2 regions of the Martinezella lusitana genome follow, and region 2 is predicted to be linked to the other one. Evidence: predicted binding sites of a transcription regulator. Region 2 holds the regulator's gene; the other holds the start of a gene.
The links. The regulator HrcA, encoded in region 2, represses chaperone genes, less so after heat shock. The targets are predictions, from matches to a motif close to GTTAGCACTCNCNNNNNGNGAGTGCTAAC.
Positions count from the first base shown of each region.

Region 1: the regulator HrcA is predicted to act here: its motif matches at 2,100-2,128, upstream of HB780_RS11965 (co-chaperone GroES).

Region 1 covers NZ_CP050307.1:1,938,280-1,944,248, reverse strand. Annotated here, with positions in the region: gene HB780_RS11985 (bifunctional allantoicase/(S)-ureidoglycine aminohydrolase) at 1-17, shown strand, start outside; gene HB780_RS11980 (transglutaminase-like domain-containing protein) at 191-1,000, opposite strand; gene HB780_RS11975 (hypothetical protein) at 1,085-1,402, opposite strand; gene HB780_RS11970 (hypothetical protein) at 1,399-1,662, opposite strand; gene HB780_RS11965 (co-chaperone GroES) at 2,182-2,499, shown strand; gene groL (chaperonin GroEL) at 2,548-4,182, shown strand; gene HB780_RS11955 (hypothetical protein) at 4,325-4,489, shown strand; gene HB780_RS11950 (ABC transporter permease) at 4,914-5,855, opposite strand; gene HB780_RS11945 (ABC transporter permease) at 5,852-5,969, opposite strand, start outside.
Region 2 covers NZ_CP050308.1:2,936,766-2,942,734, reverse strand. Annotated here, with positions in the region: gene ptsN (PTS IIA-like nitrogen regulatory protein PtsN) at 1-409, shown strand, start outside; gene grpE (nucleotide exchange factor GrpE) at 501-1,136, opposite strand; gene hrcA (heat-inducible transcriptional repressor HrcA) at 1,335-2,423, opposite strand; gene rph (ribonuclease PH) at 2,596-3,312, shown strand; gene HB780_RS27880 (VOC family protein) at 3,332-3,745, shown strand; gene rdgB (RdgB/HAM1 family non-canonical purine NTP pyrophosphatase) at 3,757-4,401, shown strand; gene hemW (radical SAM family heme chaperone HemW) at 4,421-5,614, shown strand; gene HB780_RS27865 (DMT family transporter) at 5,688-5,969, opposite strand, start outside.

The DNA.
Region 1 (5,969 bases), on a different replicon from region 2:
ACCCCGGGCTTTGGTAGTCGGCTAAACCGGACATAAAGCCTGACGGTATGGGCAATCACTTTGGCGGGAAACGGCGGAGGTGGTCCAGCGGACCACCCGCGATGCGGGTCATGCCTCTTGCGACCCCAATCGTCCTTCCCGGCCCGTTAAGTTGATGATGCCCCAGCCGCTGTTTCCGGTAAACCGGAAATTAGCCGCTTGTCACTTCATAGGTCCAGACGCGAAATGCTTTCAGCACATGCGGGCCGAACGAGTTGATGAGCGGTATATCGGCTGCATCGCGGCCCCGCGCCACGACGATGCGGCCGATCCGGGGCTTGTTGTTGCGCGGATCGAACGTATACCAGGCACCATCGAGGAAGACTTCCATCCAGGCGCTGAAATCCATTGGATCGACGACGGGAACACCGATGTCGCCGAGATGGCCGTTGACATAACGGGTGGGAATGTTGAGGCAGCGGCAGAGCGTGACGGCAAGATGCGCATAGTCACGGCAGACGCCGACGCGCTCATGGAAGGCCTCGAATGCCGTCCGCGTCGATCGCGCTTGCATGTAGTCGAAGCGAATGTGGTTGTGGACGAAATCGCAAACCGCCTGCACCCGCGCCCAGCCGGGTGTGATCGTGCCGAACGTGTCCCAGGCAAACTGGCTCAACCGGTCGGTTTCGCAATAGCGGCTGCCCATGAGATAGACGAGGCAATCATCCGGCAGATCCGAAACCGGCAGTTCTCGGGCGTCAGGTACGATCCGGTCGGTTTTGCCGTCGTCCTCAATCGTGGCATCGCCCCATATCGTCAGATCGCCCGCCGGCGCGACAAGTCGTCGGCATCGGTTGCCAAAGAGATCGCGGTAAGTCGATGTCGGAACATCTGGGGTGGTGAATACTGTTTCCGGAGATCTGATATCCGCCGCGCGGTCGTCGTGGACCGATAGCAGGCATACTAGGGCAGTCGGCTGCTGGCAGGTCAGGGTCATTTCGTAACCGTAGCGGATCAGCATAAAGGGGGCTCCTGTGTGGCAAGGCTAACAACCATGTGCACCTTCAGATTTCGGCGGCACTTTTTCTTGTCTGGTTTTCTCGTTTCAGGAGAGCCATGGTTTCGTTCCCTGAGCATGACCGAAGGTCTTCTCCATGAGAGTCTCTGCGCCACCGGATGAGGCACGCACCGATTCCAGTTGGTCTTCCATCATCACCCGCTCATGAGGTTCGTCGTCGTTGCGGATGCGGTATTGCAGTACATTACCCTTCGGCGGCAGCGTACCGGTGACACGGTAGGTGCTCCTGAATTTGGGGGCGGCCATGCCGGGGCCTTTTCTTATCCAGACGGCCTGCCCCAAGGTAAAAAGATGCGTGGCTGGATCGCGCCGGATCGGATGAGCACTGCCTTTTATATCGGTCATGATTGCTTATGGTCCTTTTCGAGTGCGATTTCGAGATCCGTGGGATTGATGGGTACCATTTGCTGCCTTGAACCCGGCATGGCGATCGCCGGCAGATGGATGAAGGCGCCGACACGTCGCCAGGCAAGCCGAGAGATCCCCTCGATGGCCTCCTCGTCGTGATCGACGCGGTATTCGCCGGCCGGTTGCGGCGCGTCGAAACCTGGCAGCAGGAATGGGAATGAAAAGTGGACGACGGTTTGAGTGGTGCGATTGGTCATGGCGTGGCTCTCCACAGGAACACGCCAATGCGCCTTCCTGCACTATTCCCATCCGAACCGGAACGATCCGGACTGTGCCGGTACATCCAAGGTCCGCGCGAGGGATCATCAAAGGTTCGGACAGGCCGACGCGCGCCGGAACGGCGCTATGCGTTCACTGTCGAGGACTCGGTGATGCACGCGGGTCGTAGGTCTCTGACGCCGCGAAAGCCGGAGCAGTTCAAATAAATGAACTTTACACTTACGACTCCAATGGGATTCAATCAAGGCTTAATCAGGCATCTCTGTGAATATTCATCAATAAAATTCAGAAATCACAAAATAAAATTACAAATTAAGGGCCATGAAATTCTCGCAAATCACCTAGTTTTGATCAAATGCGGGAGCAGAATGGCCGAGTTATATTTCATGATAATTTTGAAACGCACCTAATATTTCTTGGCACTCCTATCAATCGAGTGCCACGAGTGCTATGTTGGGGTCTCAGCCGCAATATGCTCCGGCTTTAGAAAGAACCCTATGAAATTCCGTCCACTCCACGATCGCGTCGTCATCCGGCGCGCGGAAGGCGATCTCAAATCCAAGGGCGGGATCATCATTCCAGACACCGCCAAGGAAAAGCCGCAGGAAGGCGAAGTCATCGCCGTTGGTCCGGGCATACGCAATGAAGACGGCGCATTGGTTCCCCTCGACGTCAAGGCCGGCGACACGATCCTGTTCGGCAAATGGTCCGGAACCGAGGTCAAGATCGATGGCGAGGAACTCCTGATCATGGAGGAGGCCGACATCATGGGCATCGTCGGAAAGACCGACGAAGCAGCCCTAAAGGTCGCCTGACGGCCGATCTCCAATCCCGTAATTTCAAGACTGAACTGGACGAACAACATGTCTGCCAAGCAAATCAGATTCTCCGCCGATGCGCGCGATCGCATGCTCCGCGGTGTCGAGCTACTCAACAATGCCGTCAAGGTGACGCTCGGCCCCAAGGGCCGCAATGTCGTGATCGCCAGCGCTTACGGCGCGCCGCGCATCACCAAGGACGGCGTCACCGTCGCCAAGGAAATCGAGCTGGCCGACAAGTTCGAGAACATGGGCGCGCAAATGGTGCGCGAAGTCGCCTCAAAGACCAATGACCTTGCCGGCGATGGCACGACGACCGCGACGGTGCTCGCCGCATCCATTCTGCGCGAGGGCGTGAGGCTTGTCGCCGTCGGCATGAACCCTATGGACCTCAAACGCGGCATCGACCTTGCGGTTATCGCCGTCGTCAAGGAAATCCAGGCACGAGCCAAGAAGGTCCAGTCCTCCGGCGAGATCGCCCAGGTCGGCACCATCGCCGCGAATGGTGACGCGAGCGTCGGCGAAATGATCGCCAAGGCGATGGACAAGGTCGGCAACGAGGGCGTCATTACGGTCGAGGAAGCAAGAACCGCCGACACCGAACTTGACGTCGTCGAGGGCATGCAGTTCGACCGCGGCTACCTGTCGCCCTATTTTGTCACCAATGCCGAGAAGATGCGCGTCGAGCTTGAGGATCCCTATATCCTCCTCCACGAGAAGAAGCTCGGCAATCTGCAGGCAATGCTGCCGATCCTTGAAGCTGTGGTGCAGAGCGGCCAGCCGCTGTTGATCATCTCGGAAGATGTGGAAGGCGAAGCGCTGGCGACATTGGTCGTCAACAAGCTGCGTGGCGGCTTGAAGGTCGCGGCCGTCAAGGCTCCGGGCTTCGGCGATCGCCGCAAGGCGATGCTGGAAGATATTGCCGTCCTCACCGCCGGTCAGGTAATCTCCGAGGATCTCGGCATCAAGCTTGAGAATGTCACGATCGACATGTTGGGACGCGCCAAGCGCGTGCTGATCGAGAAGGACACGACCACCATCATCGACGGCTCCGGCGAGAAGGCGACCATCCAGGCACGCGTCCAGCAGATCAAAACCCAGATCGAGGATACGACCAGCGACTACGACAAGGAAAAGCTGCAGGAACGCCTGGCGAAACTTGCCGGCGGTGTCGCGGTGATCCGTGTTGGCGGCGTGACCGAGATCGAAGTCAAGGAAAAGAAGGACCGCATCGACGATGCGCTGAACGCTACCCGCGCGGCGGTCGAGGAAGGCATCGTGCCCGGCGGCGGCGTGGCATTGCTGCGTGCAAAGTCGGTCCTGACCGGGCTGACCGGAGAAAACGCCGACATAACGGCCGGTATCTCGATCGTGCTGCGCGCGCTTGAAGCTCCGATCCGGCAGATCGCCGACAATGCCGGCGTTGAGGGCTCGATCGTTGTCGGAAAGCTCATCGACAGCACGGATCACAATCAAGGTTTCGACGCGCAGACGGAAACCTATGTCGATATGGTCAAGGCCGGCATCGTCGATCCCGCCAAGGTCGTGCGGACTGCCTTGCAGGACGCCGGCTCGATTGCAGCACTTCTGATCACCGCCGAAGCGATGATCGCCGATATTCCGGCAAAAGAGCCTGCCGCGATGGCCGGAAATGGCGACATGGGTGGCATGGGATACTGACAGCAGCGCCTGAACTAGAGCACATCGGACAGCCGCACATTGAGGGCTGCGCCTCCGCTCTCGTCATGTGAGACATTCAGTCCAAAAGCGCCCCATATTCATGTGGGGCGCTTTCTCAATCCGTCAGATCAGGAGAATGACAATGATCCGTTTCGTGAAAAAGGCCGACCCGCAGCCCTTGCCGAAGGACGTTGAGGACAAGCGTCCTGCGCAGAACCAAGAGCCTGCCCTGGAAGGGGATAAGAAATCCCGCGCAAAAACTCCGCGTAATCCTACACCGCCGGCGACAGACGACCGCCTCATTTGAAAGACGTCGCGCCGGCGAGCCCATCACCGCCGGCGAGGGGCGATGCATGCTGTTCAAGTCCGCCGACCTTGGTTCAAGGCGAAGGCGCAGAACGTACTTCGCAAGAGTGAAGAACGGTTTTCCAAATCTTTCAGGCGTTCGCCCGCGCCTGCGGCGATCTCGCGTCGGGATGCTTTTGTCCAACCCCGCCGATTGTCATTAACCGGCGGGCGTCATTGTCATCTTGGCTACGGCCAGATTGATACGGCTCAGCAGTGCACGCCCTAAATCCGCTCGGCGCAACGCCCCCACTTGCTTGACCGGCGCTACACCGTCTCAAAAATGGCGCTGTCACCTTGGTGGCAGGTCAGGAGATGGGCGCCGCCACAGGTATCTCGTCGCTATACTTTATCGCCGCGATGCCTGCCGAAGGCGAAACGTCGGATTATCTCTCGCCGCGTCGATAGGGCTGCATCAGCGCCTGCGGCACGCGGGCGCGTCGGCTCATCACGGCGAGCGCGACGATGGACAGGACATAGGGTGTCATCAGGAAGATCTGGTAGGGCACGCCTTGCACTGCCGTTTGTAGGCGGAGCTGGAAGGCGTCGAAGAAGGCGAAAAGCAGGGCGCCGAACAGCGCCCGGCCCGGTCGCCAGGAGGAAAAGACGACGAGCGCGATGCATATCCAGCCGCGGCCCTGCACCATAGTCGGGAAGAAACTGTTGAAGGCGGAAAGCGTGAGGAAGGCGCCACCCATGCCCATCAGCGCGCTGCCGGCGATCACGGCACCGTAGCGCACCTTCATCGGGTTGACGCCCTGCGCCTCGGCCGCATGCGGGTTCTCGCCGGTCATGCGGATCGCGAGCCCAACCGGCGTGCGAAAGATGATATAGGCCATGAGCAGTGCAACCAGGATCGCCAGATAGGTTGGCGCGGTTTGCGTGAACAAGGCCGGGCCGATGAAGGGCAGGGTCGACAGGCCGGGAATGCTGATCGGCTGGAACGGCACGATGGTCGGCGGCGTTCCGGCGACCGGCACGACCAGCCGGAAGACATAATAGCTGAAACTCGAGGCGAACAGCGTCACGCCAAGACCGGAGACATGCTGCGACAGGCCGAGCGTCACCGTCAATGCCGAATGCAGCAGGCCGAAGACACCACCGGCGATCGCCGCGACCAGAAGACCGGTCCACAGATCGGCGCCATGATAGACCGACAGCCAGCCGGCCATCGCACCGAAGGTCATGATGCCCTCGATGCCGAGATTGAGCACGCCTGCGCGCTCGCAAAGCAGGGCTCCCAACGTGCCGAAGATCAGCGGTGTCGCGATGCGCAGCACGGCGGCCCAGAGCCCGGCGGAGGCGATGATGTCGAACAGCGCGCTCATCGGCGGATCCTGTATTGCGTGAAGAACACCGCGATCAGCATGGTGAGCAGTGACAGGGCCACGGTGACATCGGCGATATAGGTCGGGATGCCGAGGCTGCGGCTCATGCCATCG
Region 2 (5,969 bases):
TTCCAAGAAACAACTGCTTCAGGAACTGGCAGCCAAGGCCTCCAAGTTGACCGGACTGCCCGAACGCGAAATCTTCGACGTCGTGCTGCAGCGCGAACGCCTGGGCTCCACCGGCGTCGGCAATGGCATTGCCATTCCGCACGGTAAGCTCAACAGCATCAAGTCCATCATTGGTATTTTCGCGCGCCTGGAACAGTCCGTGGATTTCGAGGCGCTGGACGACCAGCCCGTTGACCTCGTATTCCTGCTGCTCGCCCCCGAGGGTGCCGGCGCCGACCATCTCAAGGCGCTGTCGCGCATCGCGCGCGTGCTGCGCGACCAGGATCTGGTCGCCAAGCTGCGCGCCACGGATTCCTCCTCGGCGATCTACTCTTTCCTCAACGAGGAACAGGCATCTAACGCGGCCTGACGGACATCAATTAATTTCGAGACGCTGAAAAAGTAAGGGCCGGATGATGTTCCATCATCCGGCCCTTACTTTTGGATATGCCTTTTGAGGCTCAGGCGTCTTTTTCGTCGAATGGGCTGTTGGCGCCCAGCTCGGAAATCTCCGTGACCTTCGGGCCGCCCTTGGCGACGCCGACCATGGCGGGGCGCAGAACGCGCTCTCCGATGACGAAGCCGGCCTGCACCACTTGCACGACCGTGTTGTTCGGCACCTCAGGGTTCGGCACTTCGAACATTGCCTGATGGAAGTTAGGATCAAACTTCTGGCCGACCGGCTCGATCTGGCGCACGCCATGGCGCTCCAGCGCCGACAGCATGGAACGCTCGGTCATATCAACGCCTTCGATCAGCGTCTTCAGGCCGGCATCGTCGCGGAGTTCCGCCGGAATGGCGTCCAGCGTGCGGCGCAGATTGTCCGATACAGCAAGCATGTCGCGGGCAAAGCCGGCGACCGAATAGGACTTGGCGTCCTTAACTTCGCGCTCGGTGCGACGACGCAGATTGTCCATGTCGGCGGCAAGACGCAGATAGCGGTCGCGCAGATCGCTATTTTCGGCCTTCAGCAGCTCGACCGGATCCGGCTGCGAGGGCTCTTCCGTCTCCACGGTTTCCACAGTGTCCTGTGCAAAGCCCGCGAGATTGTCGGTCGCCGTAGCGTCAGGTCCGGTTTTCGTTGTTTCGTCGGTCATGACGGTCTCCGAATTGTTTGTCTTTTGAATGTGCCCGATATCGAGGTTTGGCCGGAAAAAATCAAGGCTTAGTCGCGAAGAACAGCCGATTCTCGGCATTCTGGCCACTGTTGGGCGAATACCGCGGGCTCATGGCATGATCCGGGGCTGGCGGAAGCCGTTGAATGGGAACTTGTCTTTCCAATGAAGCGCTTTCCGTCAAAGCCCGGGCCGCGACATCCTGGAAATCAGCTGGGCGGTATAGTCCACCATCGGCACGATGCGGGCATAGTTCAGCCGCGTGGGACCGATGACGCCGACGGCGCCAATGATGCGATCATCGTCATCGCGATAGGGCGCGACGATCAGCGACGAGCCGGAGAGCGAGAAAAGCTTGTTTTCCGAGCCAATGAAGATGCGCACGCCGGGACCGCTTTCGGCGAGATTCAGGATCTCGATCAGGCTGTCCTTCTTTTCGAGATCGTCGAACAACAGGCGCAGCCGGTCGAGATCCTCGGCGCCACCGATTTCGGTCAGCAGATTGGCGTGGCCGCGCACGATCAGTTGCGTCGGCTTGCCCTCATCCTCGCCACCGGACCACACCGCAATGCCGCGCTCGACCAGCTCCCGCGATAGCGTATCCAGTTCGTGGCGCACGCTCTCCTTCAATGTCAGCAACTGACGGCGCAGATCCGGCAGGGTCTGGCCGGTCATGTGCGCGTTGAGGAAATTCGCGGCTTCCGTCAACTGCGACGAGGTGATGCCGGCCGGCAGCTCGATGATGCGGTTTTCCACCTGGTCGTGATCACCGACGAGTACGGCAAGCGCCTTGGTCGGCTCCAGGCGGATGAATTCGACATGCTTCAACACCGGATCGTTCTTCGAGGTGATCACCAGCCCGGCGCCGCGCGAAATGCCCGAGAGCATGCGGCTGGCCTCGGTCATGACCGATTCCATCGGCTGGTCACGATTGCTGCCACGCACCTGCCGGTCGATCGTGGCGCGGTCTTCCGCCGAGAGATCACCGACCTGCATGAAGGCATCGACGAAAAAACGCAGGCCCACCTGCGTCGGCAGACGGCCGGCGCTGATATGCGGCGAATAGATCAGGCCGAGCTCTTCCAGATCGCTCATGACGTTGCGCACCGAGGCCGGCGACAGCGACATCGGCAGCAGGCGCGAGAGGCTGCGCGAGCCGAGCGGCTCGCCATTCTCGAGATAGCCTTCGACGATGCGGCGGAAGATTTCTTTCGAGCGTTCGTCCAGCGCTGCAATGGCATCCGTAACCGACGATGTCGTGAATCCCATTTCGCTGCCAAACCCCTTCTGTTGAACCTCAGTTAAAATATAATCATTCAGTTAGCATTGGCAAAAGGGAAAAATGCCAACCCCGCCATATCAGGGCCTTCCAGCCTGCTTTTCCTTTGCAAAAGCCGCCGGTGGATCGTAGAAGCGGTCGATAAACGTTCAGGAGAGTAGAATGCGGCCTTCAGGCAGAAAAACCGACCAGATGCGCAAGGTATCGTTCGAGCGTAATTTTTCCAAGCATGCGGAAGGCTCGTGCCTGGTCAAGTTCGGCGATACGCATGTGCTCTGCACGGCAAGCCTGGAAGAAAAGACTCCGCCATGGCTGCGCAACAGCGGCAAGGGTTGGGTCACGGCCGAATACGGCATGCTGCCGCGCGCCACCGGCGAGCGCATGAAGCGCGAAGCCGCTACTGGCAAGCAGGGCGGCCGCACGCAGGAAATCCAGCGCCTCATCGGCCGGTCGCTGCGCGCCGTTGTTGACCTGAAGGAGCTCGGCGAACGCCAGATCACCATCGACTGCGACGTCATCCAGGCCGATGGCGGCACGCGCACGGCCTCGATTACCGGTGCCTGGATCGCGCTCTACGACTGCCTGAAGTGGATGGAGAGCCGCAACATGATCAAGGTCGATCGGGTCCTCAAGGATCATATCGCCGCCATCTCCTGCGGCATCTTCGCCAGCCAGCCGGTGATCGACCTTGACTACCTCGAGGATTCATCCGCCGAGACGGACGCCAACTTCGTCATGACCGGCAAGGGCGGCATCGTCGAGATCCAGGGCACGGCGGAAGGCACGCCCTTCAGCGAAGAGGAATTCACCACGCTGATGCATCTCGCCAAGAACGGTATCGCCGAGCTGGTGGAACTGCAGAAGCAGACGATTGCCTGACGAAAGAGGCGGTCAACCGATGAACCCATCGCCGGAAGGCATTCTCGAAACCGCACTCTATGCCGATGATCTCGATGCCGCCGAAGCCTTTTATGGCGGCATACTCGGGCTTGAGAAGATCTCGCGCGGGGGCAATCGCCATGTGTTCTATCGTTGCGGGCCGGGTGTACTGTTGATCTTCAACCCGGTCGAGACGGTGACGCCGCCGGAACCGGACGCTCTGCCCGTGCCACCGCACGGCACAAAGGGCCATGGTCACGTCTGCTTTCGGCTCAGCGGTGACAATATCGAGACGATGGCGGAGAGACTGAAGGCCGCCGGCGTCACTATTGAATCCGATTTCCACTGGCCGAACGGCGGCCGCTCGATTTACTTCCGCGATCCGGCCGGCAACAGCCTGGAATGCGCCGAACCCCGGATCTGGGGCATCTGACAGGACAGGATATGCGCAAGCTCGATACCAAGACCATCGTCGTCGCCAGCCATAATGCCGGCAAGATCCGTGAAATCCAGGATCTGATCGGCCCGTTCGGCTTCACCGCCACATCGGCCGCCGATCTCAATTTCATCGAGCCGGACGAGACCGGCACGACATTCGAGGAAAATGCGACGATCAAGGCGCTGGCCTCGGCCAATGCCTCCGGCCTGCCGGCATTGTCAGACGATTCCGGCCTGGTGATCGACGCGCTTGGCGGCGATCCCGGCGTCTATACGGCAAACTGGGCGGAGACAGCTGACGGCACCCGCGATTTCGTGATGGCGATGCAGAAGGTCGAGACCGCGCTGGAAAAAGCTGGAGCCACCTCGCCGGAAAGCCGCACCGCGCACTTCGTCAGCGTGCTTTGCCTTGCCTGGCCGGACGGACATACCGAGCTTTTCCGCGGCGAGGTCGAGGGCATTGTTGCCTGGCCGCCGCGCGGCTCACAGGGCTTCGGCTACGATCCGATCTTCCAGCCCAAGGGTTACGAGACGACCTTCGGCGAGATGAGCGCCGAAGAGAAGCATGGCTGGAAGCCCGGCGAAGCGCAGGCGCTCTCGCACCGTGCCCGGGCCTTCAAGCTTTTTGTCGAAACCTGTCTGGAGGCGTAAGCTTAAGCCTGTGGACATCATGGAACCGCAAGACATGACGCGTGAGGCGCAATTGCTGCCCGATACCGGTGAACCCGGCTTCGGCGTCTATGTGCATTGGCCCTTCTGCGCGGCCAAATGCCCCTATTGCGATTTCAACAGCCATGTCCGTCATCAGCCGGTCGATCAGGAACGTTTCGTCGCCGCCTTCCTAAAAGAGATGGCATCGATGCGGACGATCGGCGGCCCGAAGACGGTGACCAGCATTTTTCTCGGCGGCGGCACGCCATCGCTGATGAAGCCCGAGACGGTCGCTGCCGTTCTCGATGGTATCGCCAAGCATTGGCATGTGCCGGATGGTATCGAGATCACCATGGAGGCCAATCCCTCCAGTGTCGAGGCCGAGCGTTTCCGCGGCTATCGCGCCGCCGGCGTCAACCGCGTGTCCATGGGCGTGCAGGCGCTGAACGACCGCGATCTGAAATTCTTAGGCCGTCTGCACGATGTCGCCGACGCGCTGAAGGCAATCAAGCTGGCGCGCGACATCTTCCCGCGTATGTCCTTCGACCTCATCTACGCCCGGCCGAACCAGACCGTCGAGGAATGGGAGCGCGAGCTGAAGGAGGCGATCTCCTATGCCGTCGATCATCTCTCGCTCTATCAGCTCACCATCGAGGAAGGCACGCCCTTCTTCGGCCTGCACAAGGCAGGCAAGCTAATCGTGCCGGATGGCGACCAGTCGGCGCTGCTCTACGAGGCGACACAGGAGATCACCGAGCGCGAGGGCATGCCGGCCTACGAAGTCTCCAACCACGCCCGCCCAGGCGCGGAGAGCCGCCACAACCTCACCTATTGGCGCTATGGCGACTATGCCGGCATCGGTCCGGGCGCCCATGGCCGCCTGACCCTCGGCCCGAAGAAACTCGCGACCGCCACCGAGAGCAAGCCGGAGGCCTGGCTGGAACTGGTCGAGCGCGATGGCCACGGCATAGCCGATCAGGAAATGCTCGGCGACGACGAACAGGCCGACGAATTGCTGCTGATGGGCCTGCGCCTGAAAGAGGGTATCGATCTCGTCCGCTGGCAGCAGCTTTCCGGCCGGGAGCCCGATCAGGCGCGCGAGCAGTTCCTGCTGGAACACGGCTTCATCGAGCGCCTTGGCAATTCCCGTCTGCGCTGCACACCGGCGGGGATGCTCATCCTCGATTCGGTGGTTGCTGATCTCGCGCGTTAATCACCTCCCCCTTGAGGGGGAGGTCGCCGCAAGGTGGCGGGTGGGGGTGATCCCTGGGGACAAGATTGATGCCTCAGCGCTTGCCGCATTCACCCCACCCCGGCACTACGTGCCGACCCTCCCCCCTCAAGGCGAGGGTAAGTAACCGCCCATCGATCGCCGCTAGGCCGACGGCGATCATCGCCATGCCGATAAAATGCTTCAGCTGCAATTGCTCGCCAAGAAACAGCGCGCCGAGCAGAATGGCGCTGACGGGGATGAGGAAGGTAACCAGCATCAGGTTGGTGGCCCCTGCCGTCGCCAGGATGCGGAAGAACAGGACATAGGCGATCGCGGTCGAGAGGATCGCCAGGCC